Regions from separate parts of the Halomonas sp. 111 genome, predicted to be linked through region 3. Evidence: predicted binding sites of a transcription regulator. Region 3 holds the regulator's gene; each other region holds the start of a gene.

Region 1 (3,285 bases), on a different contig from region 3:
CAGGCTCTGCTCGAATCACCGCAGACCGTTTACTGCGGTTTTGACCCCACGGCGGGCAGCCTGCATATCGGTCACTTGGTGCCCTTATTGATGCTCAAACGCTTTCAGGATGCCGGCCACCAAGGTGTGGCGTTGGTCGGGGGTGCCACCGGCTTGATTGGTGATCCCAGCTTCAAGGCGGCGGAGCGTTCGCTTAACTCTCCCGAAACGGTTGAGGGTTGGGTTAACGCCTTAAGCGAACAGATTTATTGGTTGATGGCCCCGCACCTCGAAGCGCCCCTGAAAGCGGTTAATAATGCAGAGTGGATTGGCCAGATTAGCGTGATCGACTTCTTTCGCGATGTGGGCAAACACTTCTCGATGAATGCGATGATTAACCGTGAATCCGTTCGTCAGCGTCTTGAACGGCCTGACCAGGGCATGTCGTTTACTGAATTCAGCTATGCGCTGCTGCAATCCTATGACTTTGCCCACCTCAACAAGACGTTGGGCTGCCGGTTACAAGTGGGTGGCAACGACCAGTGGGGCAATATCGTCAGTGGTATCGACCTCACACGCCGCCTGAACGGCGAGCAGGTGTTCGGTATGACGCTGCCGTTGATCACCAAATCCGACGGTACCAAATTCGGTAAAACGGAAAGCGGTACGGTATGGCTCGACCCGGAACAGACCTCGCCTTACCAGTTTTACCAGTTCTGGTTGAATACGGATGATGCTGACGTTTACCGTTTTTTACGCTATTACACGTTCATGGATTGCGATCAAATCGACGCAATCGAAGCAGAAGACAAACAGGCCGCTGGCAAGCCCCAAGCGCAGCGTGTACTTGCTGAAACCATTACCCGCTTTGTGCATGGCGAGGAGGGGCTGGCTGCTGCTCAGCGTATTTCCCTGGCGCTGTTCAGTGGTGAAGTAGCTGCGCTCTCATGTAGTGAGCTACAGCAGCTTGAACTTGATGGGCTACGCTGCCAAGACGTAGCGTTTGGACAGACGCTGGAAGAGGCTATGGTGGCAAGCGAACTCGCCTCATCCAGGCGGCAGGCCCGTGAATTGATTGACCAGAACGCTGTACGTATCAACGGCGAGCGCGCTGAGCAAGGCCAGTTAAGTCAAGCATTCGCGCTTTTTGACCAATACTGGATCGTACAAAAAGGTAAAAAGCACTTTCGATTGTTCAAGCGTGGGTAACTTACATGGGATGCCGCTTCCAGGAAGTAGCAGCATTCGCTTGATGTTGCCCACTGTGAACAACCTCTCTTCGATCCAACACCGTTCACTCTAACACGATAGTGCCACGCCGTTGTCACGCCTATGTCACTTATAGACGCCACTCTTTGCAGGAGTGGGTGGGTTATACGTGCGTTCTTCCTTCCAAGAGGATGTGGCAATGGCCGAAAATATCAATAGTGCTGTGCAAGAGGTCTTACCAAGCCAGGGTCGCAGAATAAAAGTCCGGCGCAAGGGCACGCTAAGGCAGTGGCTCACGCTTGCATTGCTGGTGTATTTCCTGATCTGTGCCGTATCCATCATAGGTAATGGCTTTAAGATTGCCGCGGGCGGCCATGCCGCTCAGTTGTTTGAATTTGCCACCAACCCCTTTGTTGGTTTGATGATTGGGATTGTCGCGACGGCCCTGATACAGTCATCTTCAACCGTTACTTCCGTTATCGTGGCGTTTGTGGCGGGCGGCCTGCCTGTCGCTATGGCGGTACCCATGATCATGGGGGCCAATATTGGTACTACTGTCACCAATACATTGGTAAGCCTTGGCCACGTACGTGATAAAGCCGAGTTTAGGCGGGCGTTCTCTGCCGCAACGGTGCATGACTTTTTTAACTTGCTGGCCGTGGCGATTTTTCTGCCCATTGAGCTTATTTTTCATCCGCTTGAAAAGCTGTCGAACGCTACGGCGTTTCTGTTTTACGGTGATGCTGACCTTTCCATGGGCAGTATTAATATTGTCGGGATGGCAACAAAGCCGATTACCTCTTCGGTTGAAAGTGTCGCCATGAACCTGCCCACGATTGCCGGTGGCGTTGCCATGATTATTTTTGGTATTGCCGTGATTTTTTTAGCGATTCGTTATATCGGCGCACTGCTGAGAGTATTGATGGTAGGGCAGGCAAAAAACATTATGCATAACGCCATTGGACGTGGCCCCGTCGCCGGTATTGCTTCTGGTGCTGTGGTGACGTTTTTAGTCCAGTCTTCCTCTACCACCACAAGCTTAATGGTGCCGTTAGCTGGGTCAGGCGCATTCTCTTTACGTCAGATTTACCCTTTTACATTGGGCACCAATATTGGCACGACGTTTACCGCGCTACTTGCGGCCACCGCAATCACTGGGGCAACTGCCATACTGGCGCTGGAAATCGCACTGGTTCACCTCTTCTTTAATTTATTTGCGGTTGTGGTGATTTTTGGCCTACCGTTTTTAAGACCACTGCCTGTTAAGGGTGCCGAGTGGCTAGGCCGTGTCGCCTCAGAAAGAAAAGCACTCGCCGCTGCTTGGGTATTAGGCGTATTTATCGCCGTGCCAGCCATCCTGATTGCGCTCACCACGCTGTTTTGAGGAAACGTCCATGACCCATCAACACGAGCTAGCGTCAACATCGACCGCTGAACTCAAGGCCATGCTGGATGACTCTTCCGAACTCATTGAAGAAATAAGAGAAGAGATTGCACAAAGAGAAGCGCAAGAGCGCGAACTGGAACCTTTCGACACGCTGATTAAAGAAGCACGACCCAAAATGAACGAAATTCGTAGTTTCTTTACGTTAGTGCTCAATGAGCTACGCCACCGGCCTAAATAAGCGTTACGAATAGCGAAAACAACAGGATTACTCATTTAGGCATTTGTTTGACACTTTCAGTAAGCTGAGAGTATGTCAGCAAATGCTTTTTTCAAATCTTTTAGGCCATGCCATGCTGTAAATCTCTTGTCTTAACTTGTTTCCATCAAAGCGTTGTTGTTTATTCATTGGCACGAATGGTTGCTTGTTGGATATTTCTTTTTACATTGGTTGTTAAATCACTTTTCTACCCGTTGGGTGCTACGAGAAAGAAATGACACGCCTTGGTTGGTAATATTTTTAGCAGTTTCAAGTGGATAGGCGTTTTTTGGCGAAATAATTTTTTAAATCATACTTACGATTTTTCATTTTTAAGATTTTGTCATAGACTAAAAGCACCATCTATGTAGGTATAGTAAATGTTGATGGTTTGGTAGGGTGGTTTTAGCTGATCTTTGAGCAGTAAACGTGATCCATATAAAAAAACTGGGGG
Region 2 (3,285 bases), on a different contig from region 3:
TTGGTTATTTCTCAGCTAACCATTACAACTATCGCATTGATTATTCTGACGAATACGGGGGGAGGAAATAATATGTCCTTCCTGATTGCACTAGCGCTAACCGTCGTTATCTATCTGTGCAGCTACTTTATGCTATTCCTGGCTTACATTACCCTTGTTCGAAAACAGCCTGAAAATCAACGTACCTTCAATATCCCTGGCGGTAACAAAATAAAAATTGCCGTTGCAGTAGTGGGGTTACTTACTTCTTTAGTTGCTTTTGTCGTCTCCTTCTTCCCTCCCACGGGGTTGCCAGGAAAAGAGTCTAACGAAGTGTATACCGGTTTGCTGATCGGCTGTTTCCTTGTAGTGCTATCGATTCCGTTTATTATTTATGGAGTGCATAATAAAAGCGCTGCGCCAAAAAACCTTAAGCTACACCATATCAAGCCCCATACCGCGCCCGAAGGTCACTACTTTATTCATCCCAAAGCCCGCAGTACGCATCACATCACTGTTGATGGAGAAAAGCTGCATTGATGAACCATGGGAGGATGTTTAGAAAGGTCGTCCATTAGATTTTAAGCAGAGCTATGACGAATAGCGAAAAACAGAAGTAGTAATCACTCAGGCATTTGTTTGGCACTTTCAGTAAGCTGAGAGTATGTCAGGCAAATGCCTTTTTCATGGGCTTTAATAAAAAAGCTCGCCCTGAGCGTTGGGCGGGCGAAAGTCTCGGGTATTCAGCCCTTGCTCGGTACGAGATTGAAAGTTCCACTGGCGGCTGGCGCGATTAAAGCGTTGTGCAATCATATCGGCAAAAATACCTTCGCCGCGAAAGCGCTTACCGAACTGAGCGTCATAGGCCTTGCCGCCCCGACATTGGCGAATCAGGCTCATTACCTTGGCCGCACGCTCTGGGTAATGGGCTTCCAGCCAGGCTTCAAAAAGAGGAGCGACTTCATGGGGCAAGCGCAGCAGCATCCAGGACGCCGTTCGTGCGCCAGCACGGCTGGCGGCCTCAAGAATCCGCTCTATTTCATGATCCGTTAATCCGGGGATGACCGGAGAAACAAGCGTCCCGACGGGAATGCCTACAGTATTCAGCTCACGGATAACTTTTAAACGCGCTTGAGGAGAGGCCGCACGAGGTTCCAGCGTGCGTTTCATATTGGCGTCCAGGCTGGTCAGGCTAATAAATACGCGCACCAGGCGGTGTTCGGCCATCTCAGCCAGCAGATCCATATCCCGTAATACTAACGTGCTTTTGGTCACAATAGTGACTGGATGGCGGCAAGCCAATAATAGCTCAAGCAACTGGTGCGTTAAGTGGCGCTTGGCTTCTAGTGGCTGGTAACAATCGGTATTACCAGAGAGATTGATTGGTCGGCAGACGTATCCAGGCTTGCAAAACTCCTCACTTAATTGCTCCACCAGGCCATTTTTGGCAATCAGCCTGGTTTCAAAATCAAGCCCCGGGGACAGATCCCAATAGGCATGAGAAGGGCGGGCATAGCAGTAAACACAGCCATGTTCGCAACCTCGGTAAGGGTTCAATGAGCGATCAAAAGGCAAGTCTGGCGACCGGTTCCAGGAAAGCGCACTCTTACTGGTTTCTTCGCGTACTTCAGTTGCCCGTGTGGGGGAAGTCTCTTCGCGCCACCATCCGTCGTCTTCTGCCACGCTATGGGTTGGGGCAAAGCGGTTGTGCGGGTCATAGGTTGCCCCGCGGCCTTTGTGCACGGGGGGCTGTATTGGTGATTTGCCGAGAGACGCCATACGCCTGCCTCTGCCTATATTGGTGTATTTATATACAGTATATGCGTTGTGACCAAGCGTGCAAGTGTTACTCAGGCGAAACCCACAATGAACAGTTTTACGGATCGGCTACTGAGTGCGATTCATGTTTATTAGAAATAATTGACTTACCTTCATTAGCAGTCATGAAAATGACATTTTTAGGCGCTACGATTTGTTGGATATCAAATTAGCTAAATTTATTTTAGGGATGAAAATGAAGAACTTTACGCGCAACGCACTCACGTTGGCACTGGCATCGGTCATGGTTACGCCGGTATTAGCGCAGGAAAATACAGCTAAGAACGTTATTTTGATGATCACCGACGGAACCGGTATCGAGACGTTCCGTGCGGCAAGTTACTTCCGTCATGGCGCGCTGGGCCATGAAGTTTATGATGAGTTTGACACACAGCTTTTCATGGCAACGCATCCGTTAAACACCTCTACCACACCCACCAAGAGTGACGACGGTACGGTTACGTTTGAACCAGCCGAGCTCTGGAACGACGAGGCGGTAGATACCGTTTACGAAGGTAGCCTGGGTAACTACAAGGGCTACTTTGCCGGTTACGACTACGCCCGGGCTGATTACACCGACAGCGCTGCAGCGGCAACGGCGCTGGCTTCAGGCCATAAGTCCTATAACAGCGCCATCAACTGGTCCAACGATGATGAGCCGCTTAAGCATATTGGCGAATACACTGTTGATAGCGGCCGCGCTCTGGGTGTTGTCTCATCGGTGCAGGTCTCCCACGCGACGCCTGCCGGTTTCATGGCCCATAACGTAAGCCGCAACGACTATAGAGCCATTGGCCGCGAAATTGTCGATTCTGGCCTTGCCACTGTCGCCATCGGTACCGGGCACCCCTATTACGATGCAGCCGGCGAGCATGTCGATAACCCCGATGAGAGCGATTTCCGCTTTATCGGTGGCGAAGAGACCTACCAGCGCTTGGTAGGCGGCGAAACGGATTACGCCTTTATCGAAAGCAAGGACGATTTTGAAGCTCTGGCTGCTGGTGAGTTGGATCTTCCCAAGGACAAAGTACTGGGCCTGGTGCAGAACATTCAGACGCTGCAATACAGCCGCCCCGGCGTAACCGGCGGTAATCTGCTGGATACGTCACCAAGCCTTGCTACACTGACGGGCGGCGCTTTGAACGTGCTCAACGCCAGTGAAAACGGCAACGAAAATGGCTTTTTCCTGATGGTTGAAGGTGGCGCTGTGGATTGGGCTGCTCACGCTAACAACCTGCCGCGTATTATCGAAGAGCAAATCGACTTCAACGAAGCTGTGGAGGCGGCCGTTGAGTGGGTAGAAAACAACAGTTCCTGGGACGATACCTTGATCATTGTAACGACTGATCACGGTAACGGTTTGCTTCAAGGTCCTGACTCTGATGTGAATGCCTATAGCCCAATCGTTAATCAGGGTGCTGGCGCGCTACCCTTGGTACGTTGGCATTCCGATACCCACACGCGTGAGCTGGTACCGTTGTATGCCCA
Region 3 (3,285 bases):
CTGCATCATAGGTAGATGCATCACCACCTGCACCTGTACCAGATGATTGCGGCTGCATGGGTTCTTCATCAGCTGTAATATCGTGGCTCGGATCTACTGGCTCTTGGGCAAAAGCGAAGGGGCTTGCCAGTAAACCGAATGTTACACCTAAAATCCCAGCTTTCTTGAGTAGTTCCTTGGACATCATGTTCCTTCTCCTCGATCGCTGTTGATACCGCTAATCTTAAGGAAGTGCCTTCCTGGCGTACCATTTCCTGCGGTAATCTTCCTTTCCCAACTTAATGCAGATGTAATGCCAAAAAACAAAAATAAAAAAATATTTCTTATTAATAAACAACTTAAAATAAATCCCGCGTGCCAATCATGCTCGCTGATCGAGTATAAGGGACCACCATAACTGACTAAAAATGACACATGAGCAGACTTGAACCATAGATGGCTGTCCATATGGCACGCTTGGATAAAGGTTATACAGAAGACCAGAGAAAGGCGGCTAGGAGGTAGCAGCCAGCCGAGTGGCGGGGAAAGTACAGCGAAATAGCGAACCTTCGCCAGGATGCGATTCAACCTGAAGCTGAGCATCATGGCGCAGCAGGATATGCTTAACGATGGCAAGACCAAGCCCAGTACCGCCTGTCGCGGTACTTCGACCTTTATCAACCCGATAAAAGCGTTCCGTTAGCCTGGGAAGGTGGACAGGATCGATGCCCTCTCCATCATCTTCTACTTCTATGCATGCGCTTCCATCTTCCATGGGCGCCCAGCGCAGTATAATTTGGCTACCCTCTGGGGTATATCGCACCGCATTGAAAGCCAGGTTAGAAATGGCGCTACGTATTTCCTGCTCGCTCCCTATGAGCTGGGCGTCACTTTCAATAGCAACACGGACAACATGCTTACGGTGCGATAGCGCCAATGCATCCTGGCAGACGCTATTAAGCAATTGCTCAACCGACAGCGCCTGATGGTCCTGCCCGCCTTGATCAATTTCCAAGCGTGACAAAAGCAGCAGGTCGTTAACCAGATTTTGCATGCGCTGCGTCTGGTCCTGCATTTGCTCGATCCCTCGGCCCAAGCGAGGCGGAAGCTGCTCAGCCAAGTCACCATAGGTTTCGAGGTAGCCAGAAAGAACAGTAAGCGGCGTACGCAGCTCATGGGAGACGTTGGCCACAAAGTCTCTGCGCATCTCCTCAAGACGGTGCAAACGAGTGATATCCCGCGCCATCACCAGGCGCTCATCGTCGCCATACAAGGTAATTTGGTATTGCAGAATGCTGCGTTCATCAATGGGTGAGGTCAGCGTAAGCGGTTCGCTGTAATCGCGGGCGTTGAAGTAGCTAATAAAGCGTGGGTCACGCAACAAATTGGTAATGTGCTGGCCACGATCGTGCGCGGTTTGTAAGCCCAGCATATCCGTCGCTGCACTGTTCCACCACTCCAAATCACCGTGGCGGTCGAGCATTACCACGCTGTCGCGCATGGCCTCTGAGGATTCCTGGATACGCGCGAGCGTAGACCGCAATCGACCTTGTGTAATGCGCTGGCTTTTTTGGTAGCGGTAAAGACGGTCAAGCAAATCCCCCCACATGCCACCCGCAGCCGGGGGCTCATTATGAGGATTAAGGGTTAACCATTGAAAGAGGACGCGCAGTTGGCGTAAATGGTAAAAAAGGCAAACGGCCAACCCGGCTGCCAAACCAAGGCCCGCTGAACCTAATAGCCACCCCAGGCAAACACCTATGGTCGCTAACCAGGCAATACGCCAAAGCTCACGGCTCCATAGGCGCACAGTTACACCCGGGCTGAGAAACGATAACCGGTACCCCGTACCGTCTGAATCAGGTTTTGGTGCACATCGCCTAACGCCTTACGCAAGCGCCGAATATGTACATCCACTGTGCGTTCTTCAACATACACATTGCCGCCCCATACCTGGTCCAGCAGTTGGCTGCGTGTATAGGCTCGCTCCTGGTGGGTCATAAAGAACTGCAGCAGGCGATATTCAGTGGGCCCCATTTCCAGCGCCTTGCCATGCGCACTAACACGGTGGCTGACGGGGTCGAGTAGAAGGCCGTTAATTTCGATGGGGTCTTCTACGCCACGTGGGGTGGTGCGTCGCAATACGGCTTTCAAGCGCGCGACCAACTCACGGGGCGAGAAGGGTTTGGTGATATAGTCGTCCGCGCCCGCCTCAAGGCCTTGAATCTTATTGTCTTCCTCACCCTTGGCGGTGAGCATAATAATCGGCATTTCGGCGGTTGCTTCTTCACGCTTAAGGCGTCGCGCCAACTCAATACCACTGGTACCTGGCATCATCCAATCCAGAAGCAGTAAGTCAGGCTGATGGTCAACGACTAACGCGTGGGCATCCTGGGCGTTATCCGCTTCAAGCACGCGATAGTCAGCCATTTCCAGCGCCACTGCGATCATTTCGCGAATAGGTGCTTCATCATCGACAATCAAAACGGTCTTGGCGGTCATTCCAGGGCCTCACGGTGCTCAATGAAAGGTAATTCAATGACATCTCAGTGACAATAACACCATGACTTGATGACACTTATATGACAATAGCCAATAACAAGAACGAATGACAGGCCTAATCACGCTTTGCTAGAGCGGCCCGGCCACTGGCCACCAACTTAGCGCAATTCCGGCAAAAACCAGCAGCCCTGACCAGTAGTTATTCAAAAAAGCCTGAAAACACGGGTCGCGTTCACGATGCCGAATCAGGCGCTGTTGATGAATAAAGGTGGCCGCCATACCGGCAAGGCCCAGCCAGAAAAAACCACCCAGCCCCACACGAACACCCACAAAGGCTAACAGCACCAACGTCGCCAGTTGCAGTAATCCAATCATCAAGCGGTCTGCACTGCCAAACAGCACCGCCGTTGATTTAATACCAATTTTCAGGTCATCGTCACGGTCGACCATGGCGTATTGGGTATCGTAGGCAACCGTCCACAGTACGTTCGCAAAAAACAGCAACCAGGCTTCCACAGGTACATAGCCCAGCACCGCCCCAAATGCCATGGGGATTGCCCACGAAAAAGCCGCCCCCAGCACCACCTGAGGAAGATGGGTGTAACGCTTCATAAAGGGGTAGATAAACGCCAGGATCACGCCACCAATCGACAGCAGCACCGTAAACCAGTTGGTCAGCAGCACTAACACAAACGCAACAGTGACCAGCCCAATAAACAGCAGTTTGGCTTCGGTTTCACTGATTCGCCCCGTCGCCAGTGGACGATGTTTCGTGCGCTTAACGTGGCCATCAACATGGCGGTC

What was found. The regulator PhoB, encoded in region 3, activates phosphate uptake and scavenging genes when phosphate is short. The targets are predictions, from matches to a motif close to TGTCATANNNNTGTCANA.
Region 1: ACT3T7_RS13490 (Na/Pi symporter) is a predicted target of PhoB. The motif match lies at 1,302-1,319, and genes of this name have one in related genera.
Region 2: ACT3T7_RS13515 (alkaline phosphatase) is a predicted target of PhoB. The motif match lies at 1,919-1,936, and genes of this name have one in related genera.

Annotation. Positions count from the first base shown of each region.
Region 1 is NZ_JBQSYV010000017.1:51,126-54,410, forward strand. It holds gene tyrS (tyrosine--tRNA ligase) at 1-1,188, shown strand, start outside; gene ACT3T7_RS13490 (Na/Pi symporter) at 1,388-2,572, shown strand; gene ACT3T7_RS13495 (hypothetical protein) at 2,583-2,813, shown strand.
Region 2 is NZ_JBQSYV010000017.1:56,934-60,218, forward strand. It holds gene gadC (glutamate:gamma-aminobutyrate antiporter) at 1-519, shown strand, start outside; gene ACT3T7_RS13510 (PA0069 family radical SAM protein) at 673-1,758, opposite strand; gene ACT3T7_RS13515 (alkaline phosphatase) at 1,994-3,285, shown strand, end outside.
Region 3 is NZ_JBQSYV010000012.1:107,752-111,036, forward strand. It holds gene ACT3T7_RS10850 (hypothetical protein) at 1-187, opposite strand, end outside; gene phoR (phosphate regulon sensor histidine kinase PhoR) at 494-1,789, opposite strand; gene phoB (phosphate regulon transcriptional regulator PhoB) at 1,792-2,481, opposite strand; gene ubiA (4-hydroxybenzoate octaprenyltransferase) at 2,611-3,285, opposite strand, start outside.